2 regions of the Pseudidiomarina sp. PP-1MA genome follow, and region 2 is predicted to be linked to the other one. Evidence: predicted binding sites of a transcription regulator. Region 2 holds the regulator's gene; the other holds the start of a gene.

Region 1 (8,111 bases), 680 kb from region 2:
CTGAAATCCAGCAACTGGCTGATGGCACCATCTGGCAACCTACTGTAGATGTTTATTGGCCTGCGGTGCAAAATCTTGATAGCGTGGCAGCCCTGCAAGGCAAGTTACTCTTTAAAAATACTTTTTTAGTTACAGATGAGGATGGAAATATAGCCCCTCTAGAGCAGCAATCCAGTTTTCTTAAGGTCTATTTATTGGGAGCAGATAATCATGCGCCATTTATTAGTGTGATGTGCGCCGAAGCAACAGACGATCTTACCTGTACTAAAGCCAAGCTAGTTTCAAGTGACATGGGCGATACCTGGCACAGTTATCAAGATCCCGAGTTACCCGATCAGCAGCCACGGGTACTGTTTAATGGCGATTGTATTAACGGCCGCTGCGGTGGTGAGTTGTGGCAAGTAGTCGGAGTAAGTCCCGAACGACAATTGGTGGCGGTCTATCTTCATGACGAAAGCCCAGCTGGTACCGAGGAGTATGGCCCTGCGGTGCGGCCGTTCGGCACCAGGGTGAATGATTCCTTTGGTTTGCACTTGTTTAAGTATGTCGACCCAGCGGAGTATGGGCTGTAACGGCACTGGCGCCGCTCATGGTATGCTTGAATAGGTTCGACACCATGGGCGGCCTTATCTTTGTAGGGCTGCAAGCACCAGCAAGCTACAACGGCACATGCCAGCTGAGCACCCATAAGTCTAAGCCATCATTGGGTTTCGCCAAATCCGCTTGGGAATAATGAGAGTAGCCCAAACTTACCCGGGCTTTAGATTCTTGGTCGTATTCCCAACTTAAACCAATCCGATCTTCAAATTGGAATGAAATTGAAAGCTCACGGCCCGCCAAATGCTGCTCATCAAATAGCGACACGCCAATGCCAGCTTCGAGATACAGTGGCTGTTTCCAATCGGTTAATCGCCATTGCAAGACTGGACTGAAGGTGAGGGCATTGATACGCTCGCTTGATTCTTGCGTGTTTTCCCAACTGTTGATGGCTGCCTCATAGTGAACCCGAGGCGACCCTATCGCAGCTAACCAGCTGGCTGGCAACGGCTGCCAAGCATCGGTCCAGCGATAACCAAGACGCAGGCCATCAATATTGCTAGCAGAATAACTGACTGCTACATGCAGTTCATCGGCATAACTTTTGGGGAGGATCATGGTACTGGCAAAGACTGCTAATAACAGCAGGCTGTATAGGGTTTTTCTTAATTTATTCATGGTGTTGAATCCTTCAAAACAAACGATAGCAACAAGGATTAGAGATGCCGCTATTTTACATACATTCGTGTATGTATGTAAGCATTCAAGCTCATGAAAAGATCGATTGAAGAGTTCGAGAAAACCGACAGGTTTGCTTGCTTTTTAATCAGCTGCGATAAAAATCAATCACCTAGTGAAGATGGCAAATGTCGCTATAACTAGCAGCAAAACTGGATTTATTACGCGGCATATAATTATTTGTAACTAATTGGTTGACAACTTGTTAACACGGCTACATAGTAAGCAACGAACAACAGTTATCAATCCGGCAATAGGAATGCAAAAATGAAAAAAACCAATCAATTCGCACTATCGCTTATCTGTATCTCACTGCTTACCGCCTGTGGCGGCAGTAGTAGCGATGATGTCGATCCACCCATTCTTGAAGAGCAAGGCCCCTTTACTCTGGCCGGCAGCGTGAGTGGACTTAACGGCGAACTAGGCGTTACCGCCGCTGATGAGACCCTGACCATAAGCGCCGACGGAAGCTTCGAATTCACCAGCGAATTCGATAGTGGTGACACAGTAGCGGTCGAACTAAGTGCTATTCCCACGTTGCAATCGTGCAGCATCACCTCAGCTAGTAGCTTTACTTTCGCCAACGCTGATATTGATGATTTAACCATCGAATGCCGAGATCTTGAGCTGTATACCCCGGCCGATGATAGTGCCAGCACCAGTAACGATACGGCCGTTACCATCGATGTGTTAGCAAACGATAGCAGCGAACTGGACGTGGCGTTAGCAATCACCAGCGTGACCGAGCCTGAGCACGGCACCGCTGAAATTGTAGACAACAAAATCGTCTATACTCCAGCTGCAGGGTTTGCTGGCACCGATACCTTCACCTACACAGGTACCGACGGTGAGGCCGAAGGCACCGGCAGCGTTACTGTGACTGTTGCGCAAACGGTTGCCATTGCTGGTCGCGCTATTGACTCGCCGATTGCCAATGCCACCATCACCTTAACCGTGGGTGAGCAAACGTTCACCACCACCGCCGATGCAGATGGTTATTTCAGCTTAGATTTAGAACTATTGGATTTAAGCAGCGATGCCGTACTTAAAATCACTGCCACCGGCGCCGGTGAGCAAGAGTATGTCACCTTGAACTCGCGGTTAACCACAGTGGCTGAACTCCTGGCGCTCGCAGGAGATGACCGCGTGTTGTCGGCGGAAGAATCAAGCAACGTGGTGATCACCCACGTCACTACTGCCATCAACCAGCAATTAGAAGTATTGGCGCAGGATGCTCAGATCACAGCGGCTAATTTCAATGAGTTGCTGATGCAACTTGATGGTTACTTAACCATGGAGATGGCAGCACTGATTAAGCTGTTAGTCGATGACGAAAATTATAGTTTGCCGGAAGGTTTCACGAGTATCGCTGACTTTTTAAACGATGCCGATGCCTACAATACGTTGTTGGCACAGGCCGATGCCGCTGGTGATTTACAAGCCATGATTGCTGCCACCGCAGCCGATAGTGAATTAGTACCTGCCATTGATCCAACCGAGCTCGCTGGTGCTTACATGCTGTTCTACAATTACCACCGTTACAATGCTCACCAAAACTATGTCAGCTACTCTATCGATGAAGACGGCGCGCTCTTTAGACAGGGCATTTATGATGGTGAATCAGAGCATGTGCCTTTTGTTGATGGTAAGTGGGTTGGTCCGTTGCAAACAACAGCCCGATTCATCCCATTAAACTCCTTTGTGAATAATTATGGCCATCTTTATGATGCTGATTTACTAGCAAAATTTGTAGCCAGCCAAGAAGGCTCAACCACCGCTGGCAGTGTGCCATTAACTGTGAGTAGTTATCTAGAAGCGATGCCGTTAAGTGTAGTGGGTGCGAGTCTGACTATCTATGAATCGTATGAACTCGAGTTGGCACCTATTCCGTTTGAATACGAAGGTGAGCAATTAGAACTACCTGCGGTGTCACCCGAGGGGAGTGCATACACCAACACCTACACGCGAGCTGAAAGTTTGATTAAAGATCTCACGTTTGATCTATCAGCGCCAACGGAATATGCCTACTACGGTGAGTTTTACGGATACAATAACTTGACGTTTGATGGTTTGCCCGACGATGTGTATTACTTTACCCGCATGGCTTATAGTTTTTACCCCACGTCTGAATTTAGCGGTACTTTTGATCGCGACGTGCTCGAAGGTGGTAGCTACGAGTTAAGCCCAGACAAAACGAAGTTAACGCTCACCTATAACGATCCGAACATGAATTACTACGCTGAAGATTTGTATCTGTTAGACGACCAAGAGCATGCGCAAATTGTGCTTACCAAGCGTCATCTTAAAAACGGCGGTGAGAATTGGAATACAAACAATATGCCTAGCATCGATCACAGCTTGGATACCGCCAACATGATTGCCGATAAGACCATCTGGGATGGCGTTAATGGCGAGGGTAAGTTAACGCCATTAACCGCTCGCATTGGTGGTGGTGGCTATCGATACAGCAGCGATGGTAACTATTATATCGTCGATATTGAGTGTGATGAAGTCGCACCGGGTGGTGATATGTGGGACGACTGCCTCTCGGCTAGCATCGAGCCACGTAGCTTGCCATCTGGGAACTGGGAAGATGTTGATGGCAATAGTATTTTAGTGGGTAAGAGCTGCTATCAAGACCAATGTGGTGGTAGCTTCCGTCGATTTGTGGCGAGCTACGATAATGGTGTGATGGCGCTGCTATCGAGTAGTAAGTTCCCGTACGGTACTGGTCCTTACAATATTTACGTTGAGCCAGGCAAAATGTACTTTATGGCAGGTGGAATGACTTATTACAAAGCCAGCGAAACCGGTGAAGAACCGGTACCGGTTGCTGCAGCTAGCTTGATTGAAGTGCCAACCGCAGCTTATCAGCGCAGCTCAAGCTGGACGCCAGACCCGCTGCGGTTAACCAAGCCGTTTGCTGAAGTAACTGAGAAATAAAGGCTTGGAAAACAACTAGGAAAATAGGTTGGAAAGCAAAAAGGGCTCACCCATCGGGTAAGCCCTTTTTTTATTAACTGCAAATATTAACCGCAAATATTAACCGTCAAGTTTCTCAGCAAAAGTCCGCTTAAACTTCGCCAACTTAGGATGTACCACTGCTTGGCAGTAGGCATTTTCAGGATTACGCTCCACGTAGTTGTCGTGATATTCCTCCGCCGGCCAGAATTTTTCCAGCGGCTCAACGGTGGTCACAATAGGCGCATCCCAGGTTTGCTCGCGCTCCATTTCCGCAATGATTTCTTGCGCCAAACGCTGCTGCTCATCGGTCTGATAGAAAATCGAGGTGCGATACTGGCTGCCAATATCGTTACCTTGACGGTTGACCTGAGTGGGGTCATGCAGTGCAAAAAAGATCTCATAAATCTCGCGCACGCTCAGCGAGGTCGGCTCAAAAGTGATTTGTACCACCTCAGCGTGGCCGGTATCGCCCTTGCAGACTTCTTCGTAGGTAGGTTCGGCTTTATGGCCGCCGGCATAACCCGATTGCACCTTTAATACCCCACGCACTTGCTTGAAGGCGCCTTCAAGGCACCAAAAACAACCGCCGCCTAACGTAATTTGTTGCGTCATAACTTGTAAACTCCGTCGCAAAAGAACGAAAAGACATCCCACGAATAGACGTCTAGATGCCTGTATTAGATGGTGTTACTTTACGCCTGCAGCCATAGTTTGTAAAGCCTCTGATCAAGCCACAGCAACAAAAACGAGCGACCACACGCACGTGGCCACCCGTTTGTTATCGTTGCTGTTATCGTTGCTGAGAGGGGGGCGTTAGTTACAGCTCGCGGATATGAAAACGCAGCTCTAGTTCACGACCGTTGGCGTTGTCACCTTCAATCTCAATACGACCGCTATCATCAATTGAGATCTCTTCAAACACCGCCATGCCTTGGCTATTCGCCTGTTGCATCACTTGTTCAACTTGCGCCAAGGTCAAGCCCCACGGCTGTACGATCTTACTTTCTTTGCGCTCGTGCTTTACTTCAGCTGCGGCTCCGGCACCCTGAAACGTCACTTCGGCAAACCAGTTGTCGGCTAGCCAACCTTCCACTTCCAGTTGCGGGCGATGATCATCCCACTCCAGCTCATTAATATGGGTATAGCCGTAATTCTTAAGCGCTTGCAACTGCTCCATTTGGCTGTTGGCGGTAACTGCTGAGTTAGCTGCAACTACGGCAGTTGTGCCCATTAGTAATACGGCTGCTAAACTTACTACCAAGCTTTTGTTTGTCATAGTCTGTACTCCTTTGTTGATGTTGCAGCTATCCTATCAGCCTATCAATGAGCCTAGTATGAACCACTCGTTCATGTTTGGTTCATGTTTGTGAACCGTTTTTCGGGTAAGCTTAGCACCATGAACAAGTTATCTTATCTCATCTTTGTCACCAGTCTTAGTTGGGGCCTGCAAGCGGCTCTGGCTGCGCCCGCCGGCGTCTGGCCCGACAACAAGCAACAGCAACGTTTGTACCAACAAGTGCAAGCGGGCGAGGTGGTGTCGTTAGAAGTGATCTTGGCGTATTTACGCGAGCGCTATGACGGCGAAATCGTGGAGATAGAATTAGAAGACGATGATGGTATGCTCGTCTACGAAATAGAGATGATCGGCCCCCAAGGGCAACGGGCCGAGTTTGAATTTGCCGCCCGTACTGGCGAGCTAATGAGCGTAGAAGGGCGTCAGTTAAAAGCCATGAGCAAACAGCCATGAGTTATCGGCCATGAATGATGGGCTAGGAACCATCGGTTATGAACCATCAGCTATAAATCATCAGCTAGGAACCATCGGTTATGAGTAACTTGCATGAAAATTTTGATTGTGGAAGACGATATCAAATTAGCGCAAAACCTCACCAAGGTGCTGACCGAGGCCGGCTATAACGTCGACCACGCCGGTACCGGCGCCGCGGCTGACTATTTGTTAAGCACCGAAGTGTTTGATTTGCTGATCTTAGATTTGGGCCTCCCCGACGGCCAAGGCAGCGATTGGTTGCAGCGCTGGCGTCAAGCTGGCATTGGTATCGTCACGCTCATTTTAACCGCGCGCGGCACGTGGGCTGATAAGGCTAGCGGTTTTAATGCTGGCGCTGATGACTACTTGGTAAAACCTTTTGCGGTGGCTGAATTATTAATGCGCGTTAAGGCGCTTATCCGCCGCAGTTACGGCCAAGCTCACCCACATTTAACCGTTGGTGAGGTGGTCTTCGACACCCTCACCAATCAGCTCAGTAAACAGGGCATGCCGGTTAAGCTTACCGCACAAGAAACCAAGCTGATCAGCTACTTAATGCATGCCAGCGGTCGCATCGTAAGTCGCACCGAGTTACACGACCACGTGTACGACCGCGACGAAGAGCCGGACTCCAATGTTATCGATGTTCAAGTTGCCCGGCTGCGCAAAAAACTCGGCCGTGATTTTATCGAAACCATTCGTGGCCAAGGCTATCGGGTGCAAGCCCCAGCGGTTGATTAACATGCCAAAAGCGACTCGCACGGTACCACCTATCAGCATACGTCAGCGCACGATAATCGCAGGCCTGGTGTTGCTCTTGGTAGCTCTGCCTAGCGCAGGATGGGCCCTCAGTCATGCCTTCGAACGCTCCGTTACCGCGTCGTTCGATGCTCGCCTCACCGCTTGGCAAAACGTGCTGGTGGCTGCCTTAGAAGTGAACGCCATGGGCGAGTTAGAAGTTCAAGATAAGTTAGGTGACCATCGTTTTCATGAGATTTATTCGGGGTGGTATTGGCAGATTAGCAGTGCCGAACAAACCCTCGCGCTGTCGCGATCGCTGTGGGACCAACGCTTGCAACCGAGCGTTGATGGCGTTGTGAATAACTTGATCTTGCGCCCCGGCATTGGCCCACAGCAGCAAGCCTTACGCGTGTCTGAACGAGATTATTTGCTCGCTCAGCTCGAACAGCCGATTCATGTGATGGTGGGCGGCCCCGTGGCCGAAATAGACCGCGAAGTAGCCGCCTTTAACCAAGTGTTGTGGCTTGCTTTAGCCGGCCTAGCCGCCGTCTTACTACTATTTCTCGCCGTCCAACTGCGCTGGGTACTCGCCCCCCTCGCCAGCCTCAGCCACCAACTGCAGCGGCTCCGCCATGGAGGAACTTGCGGACCCAGCTCCGGAGCTGGGTCCGCAAGTCCCTCATCGCGGCTCGATAGCGCCGCTCTAAGCAGTGAGCTCAAACCGTTAGCTGAGGCACTTAACGACGTGCTTGAGCGCGATGAAAAGCTGCTTGAACACAGCCGCGCCGCAGCTGCGAATTTAGCCCATAGCCTCAAAACGCCGTTGGCGGTGATGCAAAGCCAACTAGCCGAACTACCGCCGCAGCTTGCTGCTGAATTCACTCGAGAAATCCATCGTATGGACCAAGTGGTACAGCACCACTTGGCGCGGGCAGCCGCAGTAGGTACTCACCAGCTTGCGGCTCATGCGAATCTGCAAGCAGCGCTACAGCCGATCCTCGCAGCCATCGCCAGCATGGCCAAACAGCGCCAACGCAAGTTCAGTTACAGCCAGCTTGACCAGCCGCAGCTAACTGCCATTGCCGTACGCGTTGCGGCTCCGGATCTACAAGAAATCGTCGGCAACCTGTTAGAAAATGCCTTGAAATATTCGCAGCAGCAACTGAGTTTCAGCGCAACTATCTCTACCACTACCGCTGCCACAGTCACTGGCAACGTTAAAGGCGTGGCTGATGCCACGGCAGCACCGCCAACGCTGTTGCTACAAATCGATGATGATGGCCCAGGCATGACCGACGAGCAGTGCCAGCAAGCTTTAGCAAGAGGCAAACGTCATGACATGTCGGTGCAGGGTAGTGGAATT
Region 2 (8,111 bases):
AACGGTTGATCCTCAGTTGCCCTTGCAAAGCCAGGCTGAAGACATTCATAGCTGGGTGGAAGGCGAGCTGATCAAGCGGATTGGCGATACCGCGAAGAAGCTTCACACCGGCCGGAGCAGAAATGATTTAGTGGCGACTGATTTACGCTTGTTGTGTAAACAGTTTACCCAGCAACTCATTCGGGAAAACTTAGCCGCTGTGCAGGCTTTGCTCGAATTTGCCAAACGCTATCAAACCAGCTTATTACCGGGCTACACCCACTTGCAACGAGCCCAGCCGATAGTAGCTGGGCACTGGGCTATGGCCTACGTACAGATGCTACAACGCGATGTTAGCCGACTACGCGATGCCGGCAAACGGATGGATGTCTGCCCGCTCGGTAGTGGTGCCTTAGCAGGAACAACTGCCGCCATCGATCGGCAGGCGTTGGCGCACGAGCTTGGCTTTCGTCAAGCATGCGAAAATAGCTTAGATGGTGTGTCGGACCGAGATTTCGCCCTAGATTTGCTGCATATCGCTAGCACCGGGATGATGCATTTATCGCGTCTGGCCGAAGATGTCATCTTCTATTGTTCTGGCGAAAGTGGCTGCTTTGCCATGAGCGACCGCATCAGCAGTGGCTCATCGTTAATGCCACAGAAGAAAAACCCAGATTTGTTTGAGTTGTTACGGGGCAAAACAGGGCGAGTTCTGGGCCATTTACAAGCGCTGTTCATTACTTTGAAAGGCTTGCCATTAGCCTACAACAAAGACATGCAAGAAGATAAAGAAGGCCTGTTTGATGCCCTGCAGACCTATCAGCATTGTCTGGCCATGCTCACGTTCGCCTTACCTGAGTTATCGGTGAATCAAGATCATGCCGCTCAGCAAGCTTTGTTGGGCTACAGCAATGCGACTGAATTGGCTGATTACATGGTGGCGCAAGGGATTCCGTTTCGGGATGCTCATCACCTTACCGGTAGCTTAGTGCTCTTGGCTCAGCAAGCTGGCGTAGCACTCGAGCAGCTCGATTTAGCCTCCATGCAACAAGTGTGTCCGCAGTTGCAAGCCGATGTCTATCAGGTTCTTGATAGCCAATACGGTTTGCATAAGCGGCAGGCTCTGGGTGGCACCGGCCCAAGCGCCGTTAAACTAGCTATCAAGCACGCCGAAGACTGGTTACATGCGGCCGAAGCGGCAAGTAAACATGTGCGCCAAGCTCGTTTAGCAGACGCCGACAAGATTTGTGAATTGATCGCCTACTGGGCTGAGCAAGGTGAAAACTTACCTCGTGACAAAGCGGATGTATTGCAAGCGATTCAGAGCTTTGCCGTAGCAGAAATTAATGATGAAGTGGTAGGCTGCGCAGCACTTTACGTCTACACCACTGGCTTGGCCGAAATTCGTAGCTTAGGATTATTTCCACAAGCGCAAGGTAAGGGGCTGGGAGCAGAATTAGTCGCTTGGTTACTCTGGAAGGCACGTGAACTTGGCATTAAACGGACCATAGTGCTAACCCGAGTACCTGAGTTCTTTGGCAAGTTGAACTTTAAGCTGACGGTGAAAGATGCGTTACCAGAAAAAGTGATGAAGGACTGCGACATCTGTCCTCGTAAAGAGAACTGTGACGAGACCGCGCTTGAGTATTTATTGAAATAACCAGACTTAACCGTCCCTGCAAGTGACCCGTGGTAGAAGTAGTGCTGCTGCCACGGGTTATTGCTTGGTCGCTGTGCTACAAATTAATCCTCGTTAATCTTCGTCGTCGTACAGATCGTCTACTTCCGGAATAGGTAAATTGCGCCGTTCTAATTCAGCCCGAACTTCAGCTGGGATCTTATGTGGATTGTCTTTGCGTAAATCATCATCGGTAGGCAGCGGCTGCCCGGTAAAGGCATGCAAAAAAGCTTCGCACAGTAGCTCACTGTTGGTGGCATGACGTAAGTTTTTTACCTGGCGACGAGTTCGCTCATCGGTTAGCACCTTGAGTACCTTGGTAGGAATAGACACCGTAATTTTTTTTACGTGCTCGCTCTTTCTACCGTGTTCTACATACGGGTAAATATACTCACCATCCCATTCCATACCGCACCTATACACCCTGTTCATTGGCTGGGCTGACTGCAACTGCTGCTGGTGGCAGTCGGCAAACTCAGCAAAATAAAAAGTTAAAAACCTTAAAGCTTGTGGTGAATTGTACTGTGGATATTAAATCAGTCAACTTTATACGTATAGCGGTCTATACTTCTTTATCTGTTCGTTTTAATCTTGCACAGTAAAACTCACGTAAGCACATGCTAGGTTAACCAACTTTATGCATCGCGCGCTTTATTGAATGGGGGCTACCCCCTATAATTATTGTTCATTCATTATCAGCAGACCGCTGCACACAGGAGAACGCACACGCATCATGACGGTTGAGGTTAAAGTTACCCCCGAGCAAATTCAAAACGTGGCCGAGCAAGTTCAGGTTCACAAATTTGGTGGCAGCAGTTTGGCCGATGCCTACTGTTATCGTCGCGTCGCTCGCATTGTTAGCGAATACGCCGGTGCTAGCGATTTGGTCGTAGTGTCTGCTGCGGGCGATACCACCAACCGTATTCTTGCCATTATTGATGCCAAAGCGGATGACCGTGGCGTTGCCGAAGTGCTGCTGAAACAACTCGAAAAATATCAGCAAGGGCTTATCAACGAGTTGCTTAACGGTGACCACCAACAACGCGTACTAGACCTATCGCAACAAGATTTTAAGCGCTGGTACGGGTGGTTAAACGACCAAGAAGTGATTACCCATAAGCCTGAATTGCTGTCCTACGGCGAGTTATGGAGTGCCCGTTTATTAGCAGCCCTATTGCAACAGCAAGGGGTCACCGCCGATTACATTGATGCGCGTACTTTCTTGGTAGCTGAAGATGCGCCCGAGCCACTGATTCAGGTGCCCGTATCTCGAGCTGGCTTGCTCAACCGCATTGCACCTCACCCGGGTACAAGATTTATTGTGACCGGCTTTATTTGTGCCGACCCTAGTGGGCGTTCCTTAATTTTAGGTCGTAACGGCAGTGACTATTCTGCCACCCTCGTTGGTAGCTTAATAGATTCTAAGCAGGTCACTATCTGGAAGGATGTGGCTGGGGTGTACTCAGCGGATCCGCGTAAAGTAGAGCGGGTGGTGAGCCTACCTATTCTAGATTGGCAAGAAGCTGAAGAACTGGCACGGTTAGGTAGCCCGGTGTTACACCCGCGTACCTTCCAGCCGGTTAACCGCGAACGCATGGTGATTGCGGTACGCTCTAGTTTGAAGGTAGAGAATCAGCAAACTCGTATCGGCTTATACGAAGATACCGAAGCTAAAGGCAAGGTGTTAACGTCGCTAGCCGACGTGGTGTTGTTTAGAGTTGATTTAAGCGATGCCCAGCTGATTGATAAATTTGAAAATTTAGAACTGACTCCGCTTATTAGCTGGAACGAAGTAGCACAACATCATGCCTACTATGCCTATCACCAAAACCATCTCGACTTTTTACAGCAGTGGTTACTTGAGGTAGATAAAGCGGATCATGTGGTGCAGATGGAAGGCTACTCGATGATTGCCTTGGTAGGTAATCGGATTCAAGAGACGGCCCAGTACAGCACCTTTAAAACCGAGTTAAGCGCACAGAACCTGCGGCGTTTGGCGTTTTCGCCAGATAACAATGCAGTGATTGCTATTTTGGAGCAAAAGCTGGATAACCGCTTACTCAATCGTATTCACAGCCAATTATTTAACTATCGCCGCAGCCTTGGCGTGTTGGTGGTGGGCCGTGGCAACATTGGTAGTGCTTGGTTAGCGCTGTATCGTCGCTTGCGTGAACGTATCAACGAGCAAATGGACGTCCGCATCATCGGGATCCTGAACTCCAAACAAATGTGGTTAGATTACAACGGTCTGGATCTTAATGATTGGGAGCAGCAATTTGATCAATTTGCGCGTCCGTACGAGATGAGTCAGTTGATACCCGAATTACCAAATGCGCCTTATGATGAATTGGTGATGCTGGATTTAACCGATGCTATTGCAGTAGCACAACTGTATCCGAGCTTTTTTGCCAACGGTTTGCACATTATCAGTGCCAATAAGCGCGCGGGTGCTTCAGGCGAATCGCAATACAACGAAATTCGTACCATTCAGCGCGAGTACGAACGTGAATGGTACTACAACACCACCGTCGGTGCTGGCTTACCATTAAATTACGCGCTGAATGATTTGCGTAACTCGGGCGATACCATTCGCAGTATTTCGGGTATCTTCTCAGGTACCATGAGTTGGTTGTTTGAGAACTTTAACGCTGAAGTAAATTTCAGCGATTTGGTGCGCGAAGCCAAAGTTCGAGGCCTGAGCGAGCCCGATCCTCGCGAAGATTTATCCTGCCAAGATATCATTCGTAAGATGTTGATTTTGGCTCGTGAAATCGGCTTGCGCCTAGACTGGCAAGACATTGATGTCGACAGTCTGTTACCAGAAAGCTTGGCTGATATTTCCTTAGATGAGTTTATGCAGCGCTTACCTGAACTTGATGCTGGCATGCATAACCTTTATCTTGATGCACAAAAAACCGGCAAGGTACCGCGCTTGTTGGCTAGCTTTGCAGTACAAGATGACGACAGCGTGCGGGCTCGTGTAGGCATTGAGTATATTCCGGAAGGCGATATGCTGGCCAACCTCATTCCGGGCGAAAATATTTTTGTGATTTATACCGATTGGTACCACGAGATGCCGCTAGTTATTAGTGGCCCAGGCGCCGGTAAAGAAGTAACCGCCGGTGGTGTGCAATCTGATTTGAATCAACTGTTAAGTCGCTTGATTAGCCAGCGCTAAGCTAGCAATGGCCACAAAAAAGCTGGTAGTGCCTATGCCCTACCAGCTTTTTTTGGTCTTATGACGTGAGCTTAGGCTCACTAGAAAATCGAATCATCCTCAGCAAAGATGTCACGATTAGTCTCGCCCTTGGCATACTCAGTGGGCGCTGTGCCCGGCAAGAAATATTCAAATCTGGAGGTGTAATCATTGGCACGGCTGAGTTTACCCGTCGCCAAATCGATACGCGCCGAGACTAAACCTGGTGGCACAATAAAGGGCTCCACCGGAACATCTTGCACCGCCACTTCCATAAAGTCTATCCACATCGGCAGGGCCGTCTTTGCCCCCGCCTCTGTGCCGCTAATGGGCTGCTCCGCACTACTTAGATTCTCATTCATGGTGGTGCTGCCCAAAGCCCGCTCTAGATTATCAAAGCCTACCCATGCAGTTGTTACCAAACCACTGACGTAGCCTGAGAACCAAGTGTCTTTCACATCGTTGGTGGTACCTGTTTTACCCACGACGTTACGGCCAGCTCTGTTAATCAGGGGCTTAGATTGCTGTACTCGCCAAGCGGTGCCGTTCCAGCCAGTACGATGCTGCCAGCTACCGCCACCCCACACTGCTGATTGCAGCCCTTGCGTAATCAAGAAGGCATTTTGCTCGGTAATCACCTGCGGGGCAGGTAACACCTCACGCTCACCGCTTTCACAAAGCACACAGGCTACTGCTGGGCGGGCCGAATAAAGGATCTCGCCTTGGCTATTTTCAATCCGCTCAATAAAATAAGGATTCACCAGATAGCCCCCGTTCGCAAATACCGCATAACCGCGTGCAACTTCTAACGGCGTCATCGAAGCTGAACCCAACGATAATGATTCGTTACGCGGTAGTTCATCGATGGCAAAACCAAATCGAGTTAGATATTCAACCGTGGTGTCTACTCCTAGCGCACGCAATAAACGTACCGAAACGACGTTCTTCGATTTAGCTAAACCTTGCCGAACTCGAATCGGACCTTCATACACATCCGGTGAATTGCGTGGTCGCCAAGCAACACCACTGCCTGGATTCCATTGGTTAATCGGGGCATCATTCACGAGCGTAGCTAAGGTAAAGCCATTTTCTAATGCCGCAGAGTAAATAAAGGGCTTGATGTTAGAGCCGGCCTGACGCTTGGCTTGAATTGCTCGGTTATATTGACTCACGCTAAAACTATAACCACCAACGGCAGCAGCAATGCCACCGTCTTGGGGGCGCAGCGCAATAATAGCAGCGCTCGGCTCAGGAATTTGCGCTAAGCGCCAGCCTTGTTCTGTTTGTCTTACTCGTACTTGCTCGCCGACTTTAAGCACATCCGCCGCTTGTTGCGGTGCAGGCCCTTGCCGATCGGCATGCAGGTAGGGTCTTGCCCATGCTAGGGCGGACCATGCTAGACGACCAAGGCGACCATCTCGTAATTGCACCGTGGCTTGTTGCTCAGCCACTTCGATCACTACTGCGGGTTCTGTTAAGCCAATATTTTCTTGGGTTTGTAGATGCTGATTAATGGCTTCTGCGGTCCAGGGCTCGGCGTCGGCTGGCCACAGTACTTGCTCTGGCCCACGATAACCATGGCGCTCATCATAGCCGTGTAAGTTCAGCCGAACCGCCTGCTGAGCCGCACGTTGCTGCTTGGCATTGGCGGTAATATACACCTTAAAGCCGCTGGTATAAGCCATCTCTTCGCCGTAGCGATTGACCATTTCAGCACGCACCATTTCTGCTAAATAAGGCGCATCCATGGTTACTTCAGCGCCATGTAGCTTAGTCGCAATGGGCTCAGCTAAGGCTTGCCGATACTGACTATCGGTAATGAAGCCTTCTGCCAGCATCCGGCCTAATACCACCGCCCGTCGCTGTTCAGCGCGCTCAGGGTTACTGATAGGGTTCATGGTCGAGGGTGCTTTCGGGAGGCCAGCTATCATGGCCATCTGCGCCAAAGTCAGGTCTTTGACATCTTTACCATAATACACTTGGGCTGCCGCACCCACGCCGTGAGCACGATGGCCAAAGGTGATTTTATTCAAATAAAGCTCAAGAATTTCGTCTTTACTGAGCTCTTTTTCCATCCGCAACGAAATAAAAGCTTCTTTTACTTTACGCGACCAGGTTTGTTCAAAGCTGAGATAAAAGTTACGCGCTAATTGCTGGGTAATGGTCGAGCCACCGCCCTGAATTTCACCTGTGCTGACCAATAAAAAGAAGGCCCGAGCCACACCTATGGGGTCGATGCCAAAATGCTCATAAAAGCGCTGGTCTTCAGTTGCCAGAAAAGCTTGTATTAATGGTTTCGGAATTTCGTCTAATTGCAAAGGAATACGGCGTATCTCGCCAAACTGCGCAATCAGCTCACCATCGGCAGAATAGACCTGCATGGGAGTTTGTAATTGCACCTGCTTAAGCTCGGCAACGCTTGGTAAATCATCCTTTAAAAATAAATATAAGCCGGCTACGGTGAGCGCACCTAGCACCACCGTAGTGATCGTTATCCATAAAAACCACTTCAAAATCTTCAAAAAGTCGCCCCTTGTATCCGTGTCATCTGTTGATTCGCGGGTTGCGTATAAGTTCTACATATTATAGAAAGATACCAGAATAAACAGAACGATTATTTAGAATTTGCAAAGTGCTTTGCATGATCATTACATTTGCGCTTAATATGATCATTCGCATAGAACAATTTTAATAACACGTGCGCTATACTATTCCTATTCCAGTTAGGGGAGTTCCATGGGTTTATTTGGCTTTGGTAAGAAACCGGGGCTAGGTATTGATATCTCAGCAGAGGCCGTTCGCGGTGTTGAAATCATGCCTACCGATAACAGCTACAGCATTGAGCATGTGGCCGAGGTGACGCTGGCCAAACAGATCATGGATGGTGATGAGATTGTCGATATAGACAAGCTTGGTAAAATGATTGCCCAGCTACGCAAACGCATGGGCCATGCGCGTGTTGCGGTGGCTGCGATATCCGGTAATCAAGCCATGCAGCGTATTATAGCGATGGATATTGAGCTGGATGACGAAGCTATTGGCGAAAAAATCGAATCAGACCCCGATCTGTTATCTGTTGATACGGCCATAGACCATGTTTACGATTACGAAAGTCTAGGTGAACATCCTTCGCTACCTGGGCAGCAACGCGTCATGCTGATGGCGGCTCGAGCCTCAAGTGTGAGTACTCGTAGCCAAGCCATAGAAGCTGGCGGCTATAAAGTAGCGGTCATGGATGTGGATAACCATGCAGTAGCG

What was found. The regulator MetJ, encoded in region 2, represses methionine synthesis genes. The targets are predictions, from matches to a motif close to TAGACGTCTAGACGTCTA.
Region 1: the regulator MetJ is predicted to act here: its motif matches at 4,897-4,914, upstream of msrA (peptide-methionine (S)-S-oxide reductase MsrA).

Annotation. Positions count from the first base shown of each region.
Region 1 is NZ_CP165718.1:481,004-489,114, forward strand. It holds gene AB8S08_RS02245 (Ig-like domain-containing protein) at 1-572, shown strand, start outside; gene AB8S08_RS02250 (acyloxyacyl hydrolase) at 658-1,215, opposite strand; gene AB8S08_RS02255 (Ig-like domain-containing protein) at 1,543-4,218, shown strand; gene msrA (peptide-methionine (S)-S-oxide reductase MsrA) at 4,318-4,851, opposite strand; gene AB8S08_RS02265 (hypothetical protein) at 5,057-5,515, opposite strand; gene AB8S08_RS02270 (PepSY domain-containing protein) at 5,636-5,986, shown strand; gene AB8S08_RS02275 (response regulator transcription factor) at 6,080-6,748, shown strand; gene AB8S08_RS02280 (ATP-binding protein) at 6,750-8,111, shown strand, end outside.
Region 2 is NZ_CP165718.1:2,502,567-2,510,677, forward strand. It holds gene argH (argininosuccinate lyase) at 1-1,639, shown strand, start outside; gene metJ (met regulon transcriptional regulator MetJ) at 1,733-2,065, opposite strand; gene metL (bifunctional aspartate kinase/homoserine dehydrogenase II) at 2,391-4,835, shown strand; gene AB8S08_RS11810 (penicillin-binding protein 1A) at 4,916-7,375, opposite strand; gene pilM (type IV pilus biogenesis protein PilM) at 7,590-8,111, shown strand, end outside.